DNA from 3 places in the Rhizobium sp. WW_1 genome. Region 3 is predicted to be linked to each of the others. Evidence: riboswitches for the same ligand, from Rfam matches in the RefSeq annotation. Region 3 holds a riboswitch; each other region holds the start of a gene.
The links. A riboswitch is a leader RNA that binds a small molecule or an ion and turns the genes downstream of it on or off. The one in region 3 is predicted to bind thiamine pyrophosphate.
Positions count from the first base shown of each region.

Region 1: it holds a riboswitch for thiamine pyrophosphate, as region 3 does, so the genes downstream of both, thiM (hydroxyethylthiazole kinase) here and thiB (thiamine ABC transporter substrate binding subunit) in region 3, are expected to answer to the same signal.
Region 2: it holds a riboswitch for thiamine pyrophosphate, as region 3 does, so the genes downstream of both, thiC (phosphomethylpyrimidine synthase ThiC) here and thiB (thiamine ABC transporter substrate binding subunit) in region 3, are expected to answer to the same signal.

Region 1 is NZ_RAIN01000014.1:58,926-65,029, forward strand. It holds gene BJ928_RS29290 (3-oxoacyl-ACP reductase) at 1-725, opposite strand, end outside; gene thiD (bifunctional hydroxymethylpyrimidine kinase/phosphomethylpyrimidine kinase) at 722-1,543, opposite strand; gene thiE (thiamine phosphate synthase) at 1,540-2,175, opposite strand; gene thiM (hydroxyethylthiazole kinase) at 2,172-2,975, opposite strand; TPP riboswitch at 3,026-3,122, opposite strand; gene BJ928_RS29310 (DUF1127 domain-containing protein) at 3,357-3,503, shown strand; gene yghU (glutathione-dependent disulfide-bond oxidoreductase) at 4,075-4,950, shown strand; gene BJ928_RS29320 (hypothetical protein) at 5,167-6,104, shown strand, end outside.
Region 2 is NZ_RAIN01000008.1:168,881-174,984, forward strand. It holds gene thiO (glycine oxidase ThiO) at 1-475, opposite strand, end outside; gene thiC (phosphomethylpyrimidine synthase ThiC) at 477-2,303, opposite strand; TPP riboswitch at 2,395-2,527, opposite strand; gene BJ928_RS23825 (hypothetical protein) at 2,660-3,403, opposite strand; gene BJ928_RS23830 (porin) at 4,015-5,109, shown strand; gene BJ928_RS23835 (TetR family transcriptional regulator) at 5,448-6,089, opposite strand.
Region 3 is NZ_RAIN01000013.1:65,375-71,478, forward strand. It holds gene BJ928_RS28620 (ATP-binding cassette domain-containing protein) at 201-929, opposite strand; gene thiP (thiamine/thiamine pyrophosphate ABC transporter permease ThiP) at 922-2,559, opposite strand; gene thiB (thiamine ABC transporter substrate binding subunit) at 2,570-3,598, opposite strand; TPP riboswitch at 3,649-3,765, opposite strand; gene BJ928_RS28635 (MDR family MFS transporter) at 3,837-5,372, opposite strand; gene BJ928_RS28640 (MarR family winged helix-turn-helix transcriptional regulator) at 5,540-6,067, shown strand.

The DNA of each region.
Region 1 (6,104 bases), on a different contig from region 3:
CCGGTGACGGCCCGCGCCCAGGGGCTTGCGAAGAAGAGAACAGCGTCGGCCGCTTCCTCCGGCGTGGTGACGCGGCGCAGGGGGGTATTTGCGGCAATGATGTCGAAAACGGCCTCCGGCGTGGCGCTGCTCGCATCCGTCGTTCGCAGAAGTCCGCCGGACACCATGTTGACGGTGATCCCGAGAGGGCCGAGTTCGGCGGCAGCCGTTCGGGTCAGCGACAGCAATGCCGCCTTCGCCGCGGTGTAGTCGTGGTAGGGCACCACCGGATTCTGAAAGAGGTTGGTGCCGATCGTGACGATCCGGCCAAATCCCGCCGAGGCCATTGCCGGCCGCGCCGCCTGTATCAGGTTCAAGGCTCCCTGCAGCGCGGTTTCCAGCTGTATCGCCATCTCGGCCCAGCTCAACGCGTCCAGCTTCGAACGCGCATCGCCGTTGAAGCTGAAATCGGCCAGCGCGTTGTGCACGAGCGTCGTTGGTGCACCGAAATGCTCTGTCACCTCGGCGACAAGCCGCTTTGTATCTTCGAGTTTGCGAATATCGGCCCGAAAGGCTTTGGCGCGATCGCCAAGCAGGGCCGCGAGTGCCTCCGCCCGCTCGCGGCTGGCGCGATAATTGATCGCCACCTTCGCGCCCTCCCGGGCGAACGCCGTGGCGATGGTGGCGCCGAGACCACGCCCGGCGCCGGAAACGATGACGATCTGATCCTTGAGTGGCAGGCTCATTTCTCTACTCCTTTTCTGTCTGTCCATAGCGCATGGAAATGCTGCACGGGCCCGTGGCCGCTCCCGACGGAAAGTTGCTGCGCGGCGGCAACCGCGGCGGCGAGATAAGCCTTGCCGACGGCGACGGCTTCGGGAAGTGGCAAACCCTTGGCGATCTCAGCTGCTATGGCGCTGGAAAGCGTGCAGCCCGTTCCATGCGTATTCTTCGTCGGCAGCCGTTCGGCTTCGAACCAGGTCAACCTTCCAGCGCTTGCCAGCACATCCGGACTTTCATCACCTTCGAGATGACCGCCCTTAACCAGAACGGCGGAGGGGCCGAGCGTTGCGAGCGCTAACGCCTGGCGCGCCATGTCCTCGCGGCTCGTCGCCTCCGCCTCGTGCAGCAGCGCGGCTGCTTCGGGCAGGTTTGGCGTTACGACGGTTGCGAGGGGCAGCAATCGCGTGGTCAGCACGTCCACGGCATCGGCGGCGAGGAGCGCGGCGCCACCCTTGGCGATCATCACGGGATCGAGCACGACGGGCACGTCGCGATGTTGCTCCAGAATGTCTGCAACCGCGTCGGCGATCGCCGCATTTGCGATCATGCCGATCTTGACGGCATCGACGCGAATATCGGCAAAGATCGCCCGGATCTGGTCCGTGACGAATTGAGGAGGCACCGGATGAACACCGGAGACGCCTTGCGTGTTCTGGGCCGTCAACGCGGTCAGAGCCGCCATGCCATAAACGCCGCGGGCGGAGAAAGTCTTCAGATCGGCCTGAATACCGGCGCCGCCAGAGGGATCGGAGCCGGCGATGGACAGGACGTTGCGGATCATTGACGCGCCTCCTTGATGGCCTTTGCGATGAGGGCCGTTGCCGCTTCCGGGTTCGGTTGGCCGCATATGGCCGAGACGACCGCGAGACCGTCGGCGCCGGCAGACAGAGCATCGGCGGCATGTTCCGGTTTCAGGCCACCGATCGCGACCGCCGGAACCGGGCAGAGCTTGATGATGCGGGCAAGGCCTTCGAAGCCGATCGGTTGCTTGTGGTCGGGCTTGGTGGGCGTGGCAAAGACCGGACCGATCCCGGCATAGTCGACGATATCGGCATCGATGGCGGAAGCCAGGGCTTTCGTCTCCACCGAAAGGCCGAGGATCATGTCCGGGCCGATCATGCGGCGGGCATCGGCGGCATTCATGTCCTCCTGCCCGATGTGCAGGCCGTCGGCGCCGATGGCGATGGCTGCCTCGACATTGTCGTTGACGATCAGTCGGACATTCGTGCCATGCAGGATCTGCTTGAGGGCGCGGCCAGTCTCGACCATTGCTGTGGTCGAAGCGTCCTTATCGCGAAGCTGGATGATGGTAGCGCCGCCAGCGACGGCCGCACGCGTTGTCTCCACCATGCCGAGGTCACGGCACAGCACCGGATCGAGAACGAGATAGAGGGAGAGATCGAAGTCTTTCATGCGGCTGATATCCTTGCTGCGCGATCCAGCGCTTCCGGGGTAAGGCTGGCGAGGGCATCGAGAAAGCGCCACGAGAACGAGCCGGGTCCCTCTGCTACGGCTCCCGCCTGTTCGCCAGCGGCGGCAAAGACCGCAAGAGCCGTTACAGTGGCGTCGAACGGATTGCCTGGCGCTGCTGCGGCGAATGCGCCGACAAGGCAGGTCAGCGAGCAGCCGAGTGCCGTTACCTGCGGCATGAGGGGCGAGCCACCGGCAATGCGCTTTGCCTTTTGCCCATCCGTCACGAAATCTGTCACGCCCGTTACCGCGACCACGCAACCATGCTTTTCGGCCAGCAATCGGGCCGAATCTTCCGCCTGCTCGACTGCGTCGCGGCTGTCGACGCCTTGGCCGCGGCTGGCGCCGCCGGCAAGCGCGATGATTTCAGACGCGTTGCCGCGAATGATCGCCGGCTTTAGCTCGAGCAATTGGGCGACGGCCCGGCGGCGAAACGCGGTCGCGTAGTGCGCGACGGGATCCAGCACCCACGGCTTGCCTGTCGCGCTTGCGGAGCTCGACGCCGTCAGCATGCCCGAAAGCCAGCCGGACGAGAGCGTGCCGATATTGATCGTCAGCGCGCCCGATATGGCGGCAAACTCGCCGGCTTCCTCCTCGGCATGCACCATTGCCGGCGAGGCGCCGGCTGCGAGCATCACGTTGGCTGCGATGTTCATGGCGACGAAATTGGTGATGCATTGCACCAGCGGAGGGTTGGCCCGCATGATGCGAAGCAGATTGCCTGCTGTGGTCTGGTCTTGCATATCGCCCCTTTCAGGCGGGCGAGACGCGTAGGGACGACGAGCTGTGCTTCACGAGGTCCCGAGCGACTCCCTCCGCCAGCATGATCTGGTTCAGGTTCGAAGGGTGCTTCTCAGCCCGCCGGTTGGCGGACGCCCCTGTCTCTCATCTGTCTTCTTTTCGCAGACAAAGGCGGCGCTGTCATCAGCAAATCACAAAGGCCATTACGATGGCTGAACCGAGGCTTGCCCGCCTTTCGAGCGACCCATGCAGTGATTGCATGGGTGCAGTGATCCCTTAGCTCTGCAAAAGGCTGCGGGTTTCAACTATATGTTTCTCATCGAAGCGACGGGAGCGCCAAGCACGGCAGCTCAGCTTCGAAAACCCAAGGAAAGGGGATCATCATGAACGTAGCACGCTCTTTCAATAACTGGCGCAAGTATCGTCAGACGGTCGCCGAACTGGGCCGTATGTCCACGCGCGAACTGCACGACCTGGGTATCGATCGCGGCGAAATCCGCAATGTTGCCCGCGCAGCGATCGCTCGCTAACGGCCGCACCGGCTCCTTATAAAGCTGCATTATGCCAGCGCCTGTTCGTCCCGAGCAGGCGCTTTTGCTTTGTCGATATGGCTGATGGGTTCGGCCATGCATTCCGAGGATTGCACTGACCCAGCCCTCCGGTTTTCGCATAACGCATAACTGCCTTGCAAAGAAATGCCTATGAACTGAGCAAAAGATTGGTATGTTGTCTCCATCGAAGCGATGCATCTCCTCCCGCATCCCTTCGCTTGGCAATCGTCCTTATCCTCCTCCCAAGGGCGATTGCAGGAATAGCGGAACTCCTCCTCCCATCCGCTATTCGGTTCTCATAAAAGCCTGCCGCACCTCCTCCCGCGGCAGGCTTTTTATTTGTCGAACTATCCCATTAGCGGGGATCTCACGTAGCTATGGCGCAAAGAGATCCGTAGAAGCCCATGGCAGCAGCGCCAAACTGCGCCAGCGCATTGAAGAGTGGGCAATCTCCTCTCGCAAAAATGAACGGCGGCCACTATGTGCCACCTATGTAGCGCGCTACATCGAAGTTCGCCCCCAATTTGATTCCCGAAAAAGGAGGATGCCCATGACCGGTTCTGCCGAGTATACGCCGCCGAAAATCTGGACCTGGAACAAGGCCAATGGTGGCCAGTTCGCCAACATCAACCGCCCGATCGCGGGGCCTACCCATGACAAGGAACTGCCGGTCGGCCGCCATCCCCTTCAGCTCTATTCGCTGGGAACGCCGAACGGCGTGAAAGTCACCATCATGCTCGAAGAGCTGCTGGCGCTCGGTCACAGCGGCGCCGAATATGATGCATGGCTGATCAAGATCGGCGATGGCGACCAGTTCGGCAGCGGCTTCGTCGACGTCAATCCGAATTCGAAGATCCCCGCCTTGCTGGATCGCAGTGGTCCGAAGCCTGTGCGCGTCTTCGAATCGGCCTCGATTTTGATGTATCTCGCCGAAAAATTCGGAGCCTTCCTGCCGACTGAGCAGCCGGCTCGCGCCGAATGCATCTCCTGGCTGTTCTGGCAGATGGGCAGTGCTCCTTATCTCGGCGGCGGCTTCGGTCATTTCTATGCCTATGCACCGACGAAGATCGAATATGCGATCGACCGTTTCGCCATGGAAGTTAAGCGTCAGCTCGACGTGCTCGATCGGCGCCTTGCCGAGAGCGAATATATCGCCGGCAGCGACTACACCATCGCCGATATCGCCATCTGGCCCTGGTACGGCGGTTTGGCCAAGGGTTGGCAGTATGGTGCGGCCGAATTCCTGCAGGTGCAGGATTACAAGAACGTGCAACGCTGGGCCGAGCAGGTCTATGCCCGCCCAGCCGTCAAGCGTGGCCGCATGGTCAACCGCATGTCGGGCGATCCCTCCGAACAGTTGCGCGAGCGCCATGATGCCAGCGACTTCGACACGAAGACCCAGGACAAACTGGAAGCTGCCGGCTGATATCCGGAGATTCCTTTCTGAATAAATGAAGCCCGCGATCCCAAAGGTCGCGGGTTTTTTGTTGCCTCTGCCACCGGGCGTTGCTGGCCCCGGCAAGTCAGCCTCGCTCCATCTTGCTAGGCGTAATGTTCGGCTGCCGAGGTTCCCCCGCTCGGCACGAAACGCGCCGCGATCCTGCGAGGCGTTTCGACTTCGGCGAAAGAGGAATGCTTCCCCATGCGGCAAATTGCTGATGATCGTGCCTTGGACGAGAACATGAGCGCGGGCGCACTATCGCAGCGAGGAAGTGGGCAAAGAGATGCACTCCTCAAGCACCTCGTATCCGGCGGCGACGAGCGATTGGATTGCGACCCGGTCAGCGGATTGAACATGTATGGCTATGGGCCGGCGCCCCGGCCGGGCGATCTGGCTTTCGGCTCTTCAACGGCATCCACCATCTCTGCCGCCGCCTTTGCGGCCGTCGAATCCTATTACGCGGAGTTGGCGCGAGAGATGGAAGCAGGCTCACCGGCGGCCATCTACGATCGCGAAATCGGACAGGTGCGTGACGACCTGTTGCGTCTGCTTGGCCTGAGTCAGACGGCGGAGCCCCGGATCGACACGATCCTGGCGACATCGGGTACCGACATCCATCTCTTTTCGGCCGCACTGTTGGCGGGCGAGGACGAGCGGTCCTTGATGACCATCACGCTGATGGGCAACGAGACGGGCAGCGGCGTCATGATGGCGGCATCCGGGCGACATTTCATGAGCCGCGTCAGCAGCGAACAGACCGTCGGCAAGGGCGAGGAGCTGCGGCAGGGAGATGCGACGCGCAATGCCACCATTGCCGTCCGCAACAAGGACGGCTCCCTCCGTCCTGACAGTGAGGTCGAGGACGAGCTGCGTGGCCTCATCGAGCTCGCTCGTGCAGCTGGCCTCAGATGCCTGCTCGTGGTGACGGACGTGTCGAAGACCAGCCTGCTGGCGCCGAGCCTCGGTGCGGTCATGCGTCTGAAAGAGCGCTTCGGCACGATGTTGGATATCATGATCGATGCCTGCCAGTTTCGCCTGTCGGCGGCAACGATCCGCGCCTATCTCTCGCGTGGTTTCATGGTCGCAGTCACGGGTTCGAAATTCCTGGCCGGGCCAATTTTCAGCGGCGCGCTTCTCTG
Region 2 (6,104 bases), on a different contig from region 3:
CGACAAAGGTGACGCCCTTGGCCAAAAGGCCGTCTTTCAAGGATTGCATGACCTCCCGAGGATCGAGATGCGCCTCCTGCGGGAAGAACAGGCCATGCCGGTAACGGCCGGCAAGCAAAGGCTCAAGGATGGCGATGTCCTGTTCGTCCAGCCAGCGATAGCCTGCTGTGCGGCCGGCGAATCGCTTCAGCTCGTTCTGGTCGCGGCTTGCCGCGACGACAAGCGTTCCGTTGCGGACGACCTTGCCGGGCAGGATCGCGTCCCACCGATCGGCGGAATCGCGGCCGCGCTCCAGCACTGCCGCCTCCGCACTTTCCCGTTCGCACCATGGCGCCAGCATGCCGCCGGCAAGCCAGGAGGCTGCATGACGGAAATCCAGGTTCCGATCCGAGACCGTGACTTCTGCCCTGCGGCGGACCAGTTCGTGTGCGACCGTGAGGCCGGCAACGCCGGCCCCTTTGACGAGGACCCGCATGTCACTCGGCCGGATGCGTGGCGGTATCGATCGGCATATAGAGGTCGCCGCCCTCACGATACTTCGCCGCCATGGCTTCCAGTCCTTCCTTCTGTGCCTCGGCGCGGATGTCGTGCGAAATCCGCATGGAGCAGAATTTCGGGCCGCACATCGAGCAGAAATGCGCCACCTTATGCGCTTCCTTCGGCAGGGTTTCGTCGTGGAAGCTGCGGGCGGTGTCGGGGTCGAGCGAGAGGTTGAACTGGTCTTCCCAGCGGAACTCGAAGCGCGCGCGCGACAGGGCATCGTCGCGCACCTGGGCGGCTGGATGACCCTTGGCAAGATCTGCGGCGTGCGCTGCGATCTTGTAGGTGATGACGCCGGTCTTGACGTCGTTGCGGTCGGGCAGGCCGAGATGCTCCTTCGGGGTGACATAGCAGAGCATCGCCGTGCCGAACCAGCCGATCATCGCAGCGCCGATACCCGAGGTGATGTGGTCGTAGCCCGGCGCGATATCGGTCGTCAGCGGTCCGAGCGTGTAGAAGGGCGCCTCACCGCAGACGGCGAGCTGCTTGTCCATATTTTCCTTGATCTTGTGCATCGGCACATGGCCGGGACCTTCGATCATCACCTGGCAATCTTTCGCCCAAGCGATCTTCGTCAGTTCGCCGAGCGTTTCGAGTTCGGCAAATTGCGCGGCGTCGTTGGCGTCGGCAATCGAGCCGGGACGCAGGCCATCGCCGAGCGAGAAGGAAACGTCATAGGCGCGGCAGATGTCGCAGATTTCCTCGAAATGCTCGTAAAGGAAGCTCTCGCGATGGTGATGAAGACACCACTTGGCCATGATCGAGCCGCCGCGCGAGACGATGCCGGTGACGCGATTGACTGTTAGAGGGATGTAATGCAGCCGCACGCCGGCATGGATGGTGAAATAGTCGACGCCCTGTTCTGCCTGCTCGATCAGCGTGTCGCGATAGATTTCCCAGGTCAGTTCTTCCGCAATGCCGCCGACCTTTTCCAGCGCCTGATAGAGCGGCACGGTGCCGATCGGCAGCGGTGAATTGCGGATGATCCATTCGCGGATGTTATGGATGTTGCGGCCGGTCGAGAGATCCATGACGGTGTCGGCACCCCAGCGTGCCGCCCAGACCATCTTCTCGACTTCTTCCGCCATCGAGGAGGTGACGGCGGAATTGCCGATATTGGCGTTGATCTTCACCAGGAAATTCCGGCCGATGATCATCGGCTCGCTTTCGGAGTGGTTGATGTTGGCCGGAATGATGGCGCGACCGGCGGCAACCTCCTGACGGACGAATTCCGGGGTGACGTGATCGGGAATATGGGCGCCGAAGCTCTCGCCGTCGCGAAGAAGCGCTTCGGCTTTCGCCTTGCGGCCAAGGTTTTCGCGGATGGCGATGAACTCCATTTCCGGCGTGATGATGCCGGCGCGCGCATAGGCGAGCTGGGTAACAGCCTTGCCGTCCTTGGCCCGCAGCGGCTGGCGCTTGGCGGGAAATTCCGGCGTCAGCCGATCGCCGCTGACGAAGCCGTTGTCCTCGGGGCGCACATCGCGGCCTTCATAGGCCTCGACATCGCCGCGGGCGAGCACCCAGTCGCGGCGCAACTGCGACAGGCCCTGTTCGATGCGGATATCGGCTCCTTCGATCGTGTAGGGACCGGAGGAATCATACACGACGACCGGCGGTTCGCCCGATGTCGGATGCACGCTGATTTCGCGCATCGGCACCCGGATGTCGGCGTGGATTTCTCCGGGAATATAGATCTTCCGCGAGGCCGGCAGCGGGCCGGTGGTAACGGTCGGGGTGAGGTTCTTTGCGGCAATGTTCATGGTTTGAGGCTCCAAGTTGCGGTTGGAGACCCAGTCATCAGCCGGAATGATGGAAAGACGCCGGCACGGAACCCACGCGGGAATCCAAAGCCATCGAGCGCTTGCACCGTCCCTACGCCAGTATGAACTGGATCAGGTTCAACGGGTCACTGCGCCCACAATCGGCAAAGCCGTATTGTTCAGCAGTATCTCAGCCCCTTGCCGGGACCCCCCTGGTGAATGTGAAAAGGCTATGCCCTAGCCTCGTCCTCTGTCAACCCCGTCGTGATGACCGCTTATTGCGGGAGTGGCGATCGCCTCATCCCGGAAGGTGCAGTCTCCATCGCGCCGGAGCGGATATTTTGTATTTAGCCGCCTCAGTAACGCGGGGCGGTGTTGCCGACGAAACGATGAGGACCGGTATGGGAAAGCTTGCTGGCGGTGTCGAGCCAGATCTTGCCGCCGAGTGCCCGCCAGCGGTGGCAAAAGGCGAAATCCTCGCTGAGATAGATACCCGTTCCCTCCTCGACCATGCATTCGAACAGGGCGTATTGGGTGCTTGGCGAGCGCTTCGTGCTGGGATAGGCGTGGATTGCGCTGTAGCGCAGCTCCGGATAGGCGGCGATCATTCTTTCGATGACGTTGCGCTTGATCAGAAGCATGCCTGTGCCTGCATAGACGGCGCTGACGAAATCGCCCTCACGTTCCGCGACCTGACCGACAAGCGGGGTGCCGACATAGTGAAGCGCGGCAGCTGAAAGCGTTTCGCCGTCTCGCGAATTGACGCGGGCAGCCGTGTCCCAATCATAGTCCTTGATCGGATACATGGCGGCGACCACATCCTTGTCCGCCGCGAGCAGCCGTATGACCTGATCCGGCTCGAAGCTGATGTCGGCGTCGATGAAGAGCATGTGAGTCGCCGCCGTATCGTTCAGAAAGGAGGAGACGAGCGTGTTGCGGCTGCGGGTAATCAGAGCGTCGTTGCCGAGCAGAGCAAGCGTCAGTTGTATGCCGACCTGCGCGCCGGTCTGCATTAACGAGAAAATGGACTGCATGTAGTCCTTGGTGACAAGGCCGCCGAAGCAGGGGGTCGCGATGAAGATCGACCGGTTCTCACTCATTCGCGATTTTTCCTCTTAGATGGCGCGACTCGCGGGAATCTAGGGAGATTCAATATTTCTGTGTGTACCGATTTATTGAATTTTGTTTCTGAGCGTTGCTGCCGGATAGCCTCTCGAGCGCTTCATCATGCCGGCCTGGACAGCGTCGTTACATTCGGGCCAGGTCGTCCTGTTGCCGGTGATTGCGGATGTCGCGCCGCCTTGGAGGCAGGTGTGGGTACCGATTTGCCGGTATTTGCGTGAATTGAAGTCTTCTGGCGGTCGCCTCCGCAGGCATGCGGTGCCCCGCTGTCGTCAGTTGCATTTAGGCAACATCGGCCAAGACTAACGCGCAAGCATGTTTCATATAATTGACAAACATACGGGCTGTTTGTAAACCAAATACAGGACATAAGTTGTCTTACGGTCGAGTATTCGGCCGGATCGGTAGAGGCATTTCAAGGCCTTTGCCGCGGGGTCAATCGTGGAGGTTCGAGGGGACTCAGGCCAACATTAGGTGCGTATTTGCCGGGCTACCCGGTCGCGTTTAGACCGAAGCGATCTCTAAGGTAGTATTCCAGTTTTGCGCTCGCGGTAAATTTGAAATGCATATTACAACCAGGAGTTTAATAATGAACATCAAGAGCCTTCTTCTCGGCTCCGCTGCTGCGCTGGCAGCAGTATCCGGCGCTCATGCGGCCGACGCCATCGTTGCTGCTGAGCCCGAGCCGCTGGAATACGTTCGCATTTGCGACGCATACGGTGCTGGTTACTTCTTCATTCCGGGTACCGAAACCTGCCTCAAGATCGGCGGCCGTGTCCGTTCTGAAGGCGAATGGTACGATGCCTACAATCCGAACAGCAAGGTTGGCACCCTGTGGCACACCCGTGCTGAGCTGAACGTCGACACCGCAACCGACACCGAATACGGTCCGCTGAAGACCAACATGGTTCTGCGTTGGGACTGGAACGACGGCGGCTCCACCTCCACGAAGCTCCTGTTCGCCAACATCAGCCTCGGCGGATTCACGGTTGGTAAGCTCGACTCGCAGTACAACCTGTATGTCGGTTACGCTGGCGATGTCATCAACGACGACGTGATCTATGACGGCCCGTACGAACTGAACCAGTTGACCTACAACTACGACGCAGGCAACGGCTTTACGGCTGTGATCTCGCTCGAAGATTCGAACTCCAGTGGTTCGGATTCGTCTTCCTACGGTGCGAGCTGGTGGACGGACGACAAAACCAACCATTACGCTCCTGACGTTGTCGCCGGTCTCGGCTTCAAGTCTGGCGCATGGGGCGTCAAGGTCGTCGGCGGTTACGACTCGATCGTTGAAGAAGGTGCTGTTAAAGTTCGTGTAGACGCTGACTTCGGTGTGTTCTCGGCCTTCTTGATGGGCGGCTACAACACCGACGGCGACAAGCTCAACAAGTACGCCGGTACCAACCTCGATCGTTCGGCTTGCCCCGTTAATGATCCGTCGAAGTGCGGCTGGGGTGACTGGGCTGTCTGGGGCGGCGGTAGCGTGCCGATCAACGACAAGCTGAAGTGGAACATCCAGCTTGCCTACACCGACTCGAAGATCTTCGCAGCGACCACGAACCTCACCTGGAATCCGGTCAAGAACCTGACGCTTCGTCCGGAAGTATCCTACACCAACTTCGATTCTGTGAACCAGGATCAGTGGGCTGGTATCATGCGCTTCGAGCGTAGCTTCTAATAAGGAATTACCCGGCTTCGTGCCGGGTATGAGAAGCCTGGCGTTCCAATCCGCCGGGCTTCTTTCATCGATCGGTTGACCTCCGATCAAAATAAAGGACTCGGCTTTCCCTCCGAGTCCTTTTTTGTTTCCAGGATCTTTTAGCGACGCTTCGGTTCGTCGCAGGCTCTTGGAGCCTCATCCAATGCTTGGGCGTCGTTTCGACGAGAAAATCGCCATGCGCTTTTTCCACGGCGTTAGAGATTTCTCGCTTCCAGAACGAGCTAGAGAAATACTCTATCTCTTTGTTTTTTCATAATCCTCAATACGAGGCTGCTTCCTGTCTTTGTGAAGTTGCCTCAGATCGCCGTGAGTGCCAGTTCCTGCGTCTGCGCCAGCGGGAACCACGTCTTCAGCACCATCTTTATGAACATCTGCCCGCAAGGAACCAGCTCGAAATTGCCCCGGTCGAGCGTCCATTCCGTGATCAGGCCGCCGATGACGGCCGTCAGCGCGGAAGCGGCGGTATCCGGTGTCCAGGGTGCCGGCAGCTTCGTCTTTTCATCCATCAGGGTGAAAATGCGTTCGAAATTCTGGTGCATGTCGTGCCGGAACGAACTTGCCCGGCTCGTTGTGCCATCGCAAAACGCCATGTCGAGATGCATCATCACCTTCAACATGCTGCGCTTGCGCGGATCGCCGTGAACGTCGTCGAATATCGCCGCTATCGTGTCGGCGATCAGATCGAGCGGATTGGGCGGCAGCTCCTTGGACATCCGCTCCGCCAGTTCCTGAAACGGTTGCTGGGCCTCGTCGCGAATCGCGAACATCAGCCCCTGCTTGTTCTTGAAATGCCAGTGTACCGCCCCCCGCGTGACACCGGCTGCTGCGGCTATTTCTTCCAGGCTGACGTTCTCGTACCCCCTGTCGAGAAACAGAGCTTTTGCGGACTGCAAAATCTCGCTCCTGGTTTCCGCCGCCTCCTCCTTAGTTCGCCTCATTCACCTCTCCACCGA
Region 3 (6,104 bases):
AGCGGTTGCTTCCAACCCCTTCGATCCGCATTTACCCGGACGGTCTCCAATCCTTGCTGTAGCCGATTTTGGGACCGGTTGCATAGCGAGACTCCGTTTAAATGTGGCAGCGTTGTATTTTAGCAAGCATTTGCCAGGACTTTCAGCTGCTCGGCTAGACGAAATTAAGGCAAAGCCGGCGACAAGGTGCTGTGGCGCAATCAATGTTGCAAAAATGTGGTCAATGCCGGAATGCCGCCCGTCTCCAGGAAGGTTCCTATGGGAGCGGCGAGCTTGATCGTGCCGTCATCGATGAAAACGGCATGGTCGGCAAGGCGCCGCACCTCGGCCGGATCGTGCGAGACGATGAGCACCGTATTGCGGGTTTCGCGATGCAGCGTCTTCAAGAGTTCGGCCATGCCGGAGCGCAGGCCAGGATCGAGCGCGGCAAAGGGCTCGTCCAGAAGCAGGATCGGCTTGTCGCGCACCAGCGCCCGGGCGAAGGCGGCGCGCTGCCGCTCGCCGCCGGAGAGCGTTCCCGGCTTGCGTTTCTCGAAACCGGGCAGGCCGACGCGGGCCAAGGCCTCGGAGATCCGCTGCCGGTCCTGCGTCGCGAGCTTCAAGGACGGGCTGATGCCAAGGCCGACATTGGTGAAGAGATCGAGATGGGCAAAAAGGTTGTTGTCCTGGAAGACGAGGGATACCGGCCGTTCGGCGGGGTGCAGGCCGGTGACATCCTGTCCGGCCAGCAGCACGCGGCCGCGATCGGGCTGTTCGAAGCCGGCTAGCAAATTGAGGAAGGTCGATTTGCCAGATCCCGACGGCCCGGCGACGGCGATGATCCTGCCCTGCGGCAAGGTGCAGTCGAAGCGGAAGTCATGCCTGCCGAGGCGCAGCTCGACACCGGCCATGGCGATGCCCTGTTTCATCATGTAGTCGCCGTCAGTCATTTCGTCTGCTTTCGTGATCGCGCGCGCCCTGGCCGGCCGTGCCGGCAATGGTCAGGAGAAGGCACAGCAGGCCGAGGATCAACGCATATCCGTCGGCGTCGTTCGTGCGGTAGCTGCCGAGCTTGCTGTAGATCAGCCAGGGCAGGGTCATCAGACTGTCGGAACCGAAGAGCGCCACGGCGCCGAGATCGCCGAGCGACAGAGCCATGGCAAAGGAGAGTGCGGTGAAGAGCGGTTTGCGCAGGCCCGGCCAGTCGATCAGGCGAAGACGGGAGACGCCGTGAAGCCCGAGGCTTGCCGCCAGCCGCTCCGTGCGGCTGACATGGACCGAATAGGCCGGTTCGATGACGCGAATGACGAAGGGCAGCGCCATCAGCGCATTGATGACGACGATCAGGATGGCGGCAAAGTGGCTGGGATCGCCCAATGGCCGGAGCGCCAGAAACCAGCCGGTCGCCAGGACGATCGGCGGCACCAGCAGGATGAGCGAGGAACTTCCGCCCAATGCGATCGTCAGCGCGCGCAAACCGAGGGCTTTGCGGCGATCCGCCGATATCACCGCTCGGGCACGAATGATCGTAAAGGATATCAGCACGGCCAGAAGCCCTGCGGCGAATGCGATTGCCAGGCTCGTAACGGCCGCTTGCAGGAAGATCGGCTGGACGGCGAGTTTCGGAAGATCTGACTCAAGGCCGGTTACGACGACCGAAGCGAGCGGCAGGCCGAGAAAGAGGGCGGCCAGCGACAGCAAAGCGGCGTCGGTCCATCGCGCGGCCGTCCTTTGCCCATCGATGCGCCGCAGGGCGCGGCCGCTGGTCAGCCCGTGATCGTCGGGCGCGCGAAACAGCGTCATGGCGCCGAGGACAAGGAGGGTGACGACGATCTGCAGGAGCGACAGCATCACGGCACGGCCAGGATCGAAATCGAAGCGGAGCGCCTGATAGATCGCCACCTCCAGCGTCGTCGCAGCCGGGCCGCCGCCGAGGATCAGCACCAGCGTGAAACTGGTAGCGCAGAGCATGAAGATCAGGCCGGCAATGCCGGGGATGAGGCCGCGCAGGATAGGCCATTCGATGAAGCGGAACACCGATATCGGGCGCATACCAAGGCCGCCGGCAACGAGCCAATATTCCGCCGGCACGCGCTCCAGCCCGGCCAGCATCAGTCGGCAGGCGAGCGGCATGTTGAAGAAGACGTGTGCCAGAAGGATGCCGGCTAGCCCGTAGATGCTGACGGGCTGCGACAGGCCGAGGGCGGCAAGTGCCTGATTGAGCAGCCCTTGCCGGCCCCATATGCCGAGCAGGCCAAGAGCGCCGATCAGCACGGGCAGGCCCATCGGGACGGCCATCAGCCGGATCAGCCATAGCCGGCCGGGAAAGCGCGGCTGGCGCGCGAGAGCGCGGGCAACCGGTATGGCGAGCATGACGGAGAGCAGCGTCGAGAGCACCGCCTGCAGCAGCGTGAAGCGCAGGACGCGCAGCAGGTACGGGTCCGTCAGCGGGTTGTCGCCGCCGGATTCGATACCGGCGGCAAGCAGGATCACGACGGCGATCCCGACGAAGAGCATGATGCCGGCGAGGCTGAGCGCTCCGCCGGAAATGGCGCGTCGTCTTTCGGGCATCGTGAGCATGGTCAGGATGTCAATTGCCGCTGGTGGCGGTCAGCCATTCGTCGATCCAGGCCTTGCGGTTCTTGTCGACGTCGGCGGGGCTCATCAGGAAGGTCTTCGACGGCACCACGAGCTTGCTGAAGGCATCCGGCAGCGGCTCCGACGTGGCCGAGACCGGCATCATCCAGTTGCTTGTCGGGATGATGTCCTGGAAGCCGGGGGAGATCATGAACTTCAGGAAGTCGCGGGCAAGCTCCTTGTTCGGGGAGGATTTGGTGAGGCCGGCGACCTCGATCTGGATATAGTGCCCTTCCGAGAAGGCGGCCGCCTGATAGCGATCGGTCTTGTCCTCGATCATGTGATAGGCCGGTGAGGTCGTGTAGGAAAGCACCATCGGCGCTTCGCCCTTGGTGAAGAGGTCATAGGCTTCCGACCAGCCGGGTGTTACCGTCAGGATGCGGCCCTTGAGCTTTGTCCAGGCGTCGGCCGCCTTGTCGCCATAGATCGACTTGACCCAGAGCAGCAGGCCGAGGCCCGGTGTCGAGGTGCGTGGGTCCTCGATGACGATCTTTTGCGAGGGGTCGCCCTCGACGAGATCCTTCATGCTCTTCGGCGGGTTCTTGATCGTCTGGCTGTCGTAGATCACGGCGAAATGGCCGTAGTCGTAAGGCACGAAGACATCGTCCTTGAAATCGCCGGGAACCTTGAGGGCCGATGTGTCGACGCCGCTCACATCGAACAGGCCGGTATCCTTGGCTTCGTCGACGAGATTGGTGTCGAGGCCAAGAACGACGTCGGCCTTGGTGCCGGCACCTTCGAGCTTCAGGCGGGAGAGAAGCGCCACGCCATCGGTGACGGCGACGTAATTGACCGTGCAGCCGCAGGTCTTTTCGAAGGCGGCCTTGACCTTGGCGCCCGGACCCCAATCGGCGGTGAAGCTTTCATAGGTGTAGATGGTGAGTGTCTTGTCGGCCGCCGCGGCAGGCTGTGCGGCGAGAAAGCTCGTTCCGGCGGCAAGAGCCAGGCCGGCGAAGAATGACAATAGCGAACGGTCGGGCATGGCAGCGCCTCCTCTTTGGTTTCGTCTTGAAGGGGAAAAGGGCGCTATGATTTCGTCACGCGTCTAATCCCTCCGCCGGTGTTAGCCGGATCAGGTTCCGCGGGTTGGCCGGTGAAAGCCTCTCAGCCAGATATCCGATAGGACATAAGGCACCCCGTTAGAGCGACGGCAGATTTAGCCTTGTGACGGAGGGATGACAAGGGAAATGATTCCCTTGTCGATTGCAGGATGGAGGACGTTACTCGGCGGCGTGGGCAGCGGCGACGCTGTCCAGTTTCTTCGCGGCACTCGGCAACTGCACGTTCTTCAGCGTCAGCGCAGCCAGAAGGCCAAGCAGACAGAAGCTGGCGGCCGTCATGAACAGCGGGCTGAAGGCGCTCGCATAGGCGTTGGCGACGGCTTCGCGGGTTGCTTCCGGCAAGGTCGCCATCATTTTCGGCGTCAGCTGCTCTATATCCGCGACACCGGGAATAGAGAGGCCGATATTGCCGAGCTTGGCGGCGATGATGGCGCCATAGATGGAGATGGCGATAGAAGCGCCGCCCATGCGTGACAGCGTGACGGCACCTGTCGCGGCTCCGACGTCACGGGCTGCGGCCGCATTCTGCACGCCGATGACGGGCACCTGCTGCGCAAGACCGATGCCAATACCATGCAGCAGCATGAGAACGCCGATGACAGCGATGGGCGTGCCGGCATGGACGAAGGCGAGCGATGCAAAGGCGATGGTGCTGCAGGCGGCGCTGGCGATGGCGAAGGGCTTGTAGCGTCCTCTGGCGGCAATCAACCGGCCGGCGGAGAGCGAGCCGCAGACGAGGCCGCCGGTCAACAGAATGAACAGCAGCCCGGTCATCGAGGGCGAAAGACCCGTTGTCGTCTGCAAGAACAGCGCGAAGTAGTTGACCATGCCGATGGCGACGGCGCCACTGGTGATCGAGATGATCAGCAGCAGGCCGAAAGTCGGATTGCGGAACAGCGTCATTGGCACGATGGGTTCGGGGGCGCGGCGCTCGATAAAGACCCAGGCGATGGCGCAGACGACGCCAAAGGCGATGATCCCAAGGCATTGTGGTGACAACAGCGAGCCGAACAATTCGCTGCCGTCGGCGGCAAGCACGATGCTCGTCGTCGTCAGCGCAAGGACTATGGCTCCGGCATAATCGATCTTCGGCCGCCGGGCCGGCTTGCGATAGGGAAGCATGAAGGCGAGGCCGGCGAGCACGACAAAGCCGATCGGCACGTTGACGAGGAAGATCGAGCGCCAGCCGAAAAGATCGCTCATCGTGCCGCCGAGAACCGGGCCGATGGCGCCCGACGCCATCAGCACGAGGCTCGAATAGCTCTGGTAGCGCGCGCGCTCGCGCGGCTCGAAAAGGTCGGCGTTGACGGCGAAGATCGAGACCATGATGCCGCCACCGCCGAGGCCCTGGAGCACGCGGGCGGCAATCAGCGTGTTCATCGACACGGCAAGGCCGCACACGGCGGAGCCGATCGTGAAGATCGCGATCGCCGTCATCATCACATATTTGCGGCCAAAGAGATCGCCGAGCTTGCCGTAGACGGGCATGACGGCGGAGAGGGAAAGAAGATAGGCCGATCCGATCCAGCCGAAACGTTCCAGATGGCCGAATTCGCCGACGATCGTCGGAAGTGCAGTCGATACGATCTGGTTGTCGAGGGTTGCCATGAACATGGCCGTCATCAGAAACAGGAAAAGTATAAGCCGCCGCTTATGATCCGCCACAAGCGGCGGTAACGTTGTCTGCATGTCCATGGAGCTAGAAATCCGAGCTTGGCCGAAGCGCTGCGCGATCGATCGAATGCGCGGGGCGCCCCGGTTTTCATACTTGAGATATATGTGCCATTAGCATATAATTGTCAACGACAGGTGAATGCTGTTTGCATGTTTTCTTTGTTTTCTGCCTCTGATATGGTGGAATGATGACATCAGCGACGAATACACGTGAAGTTGAAGCTTCGCCTCCGATTGAAGACGAGAATCTGCTGCGCATCGGCCAGGCAATGGCGCGCATGCGCCTGCTGACGGGCCGCCGCATGATCGGCAGGCTTGCCATCCAGAGCGTCGCGCCGGGGCTCGAGCTTTCGCATCTCGACGTGCTCGATGTGGTCAGGCGGGCGGAGGCGGCGAGCGAAGTCACCGTTGGAACGATCGCCGAGATGCTGCGCATCGATCCGTCGCGGGCAAGCCGCATCGTTGCCGACATGGTGGCTCGCGGCGTTCTGCGCCGCAAGGCTTCGCAGGCGGATGCCCGCCGCATCGTCGTCGTGCTGACCGCGCTTGGCCAGCGATTGCTCTCCGAGATCCAGGCGCAGAAATATGCGGTCATCGGCAGCATCTTTGCCGACTGGACGCAGGAGGAGATTGCGGACTTCTCCGTGCTGTTCGACCGCTATGTCACCGGCTACGAGCAGGTTTTCCAGGCGCGGCTGAAGGAAACGGACGACTGAGCGGTCCGCAGGGCCGTTCTTGCGCATGGCGCTCTTC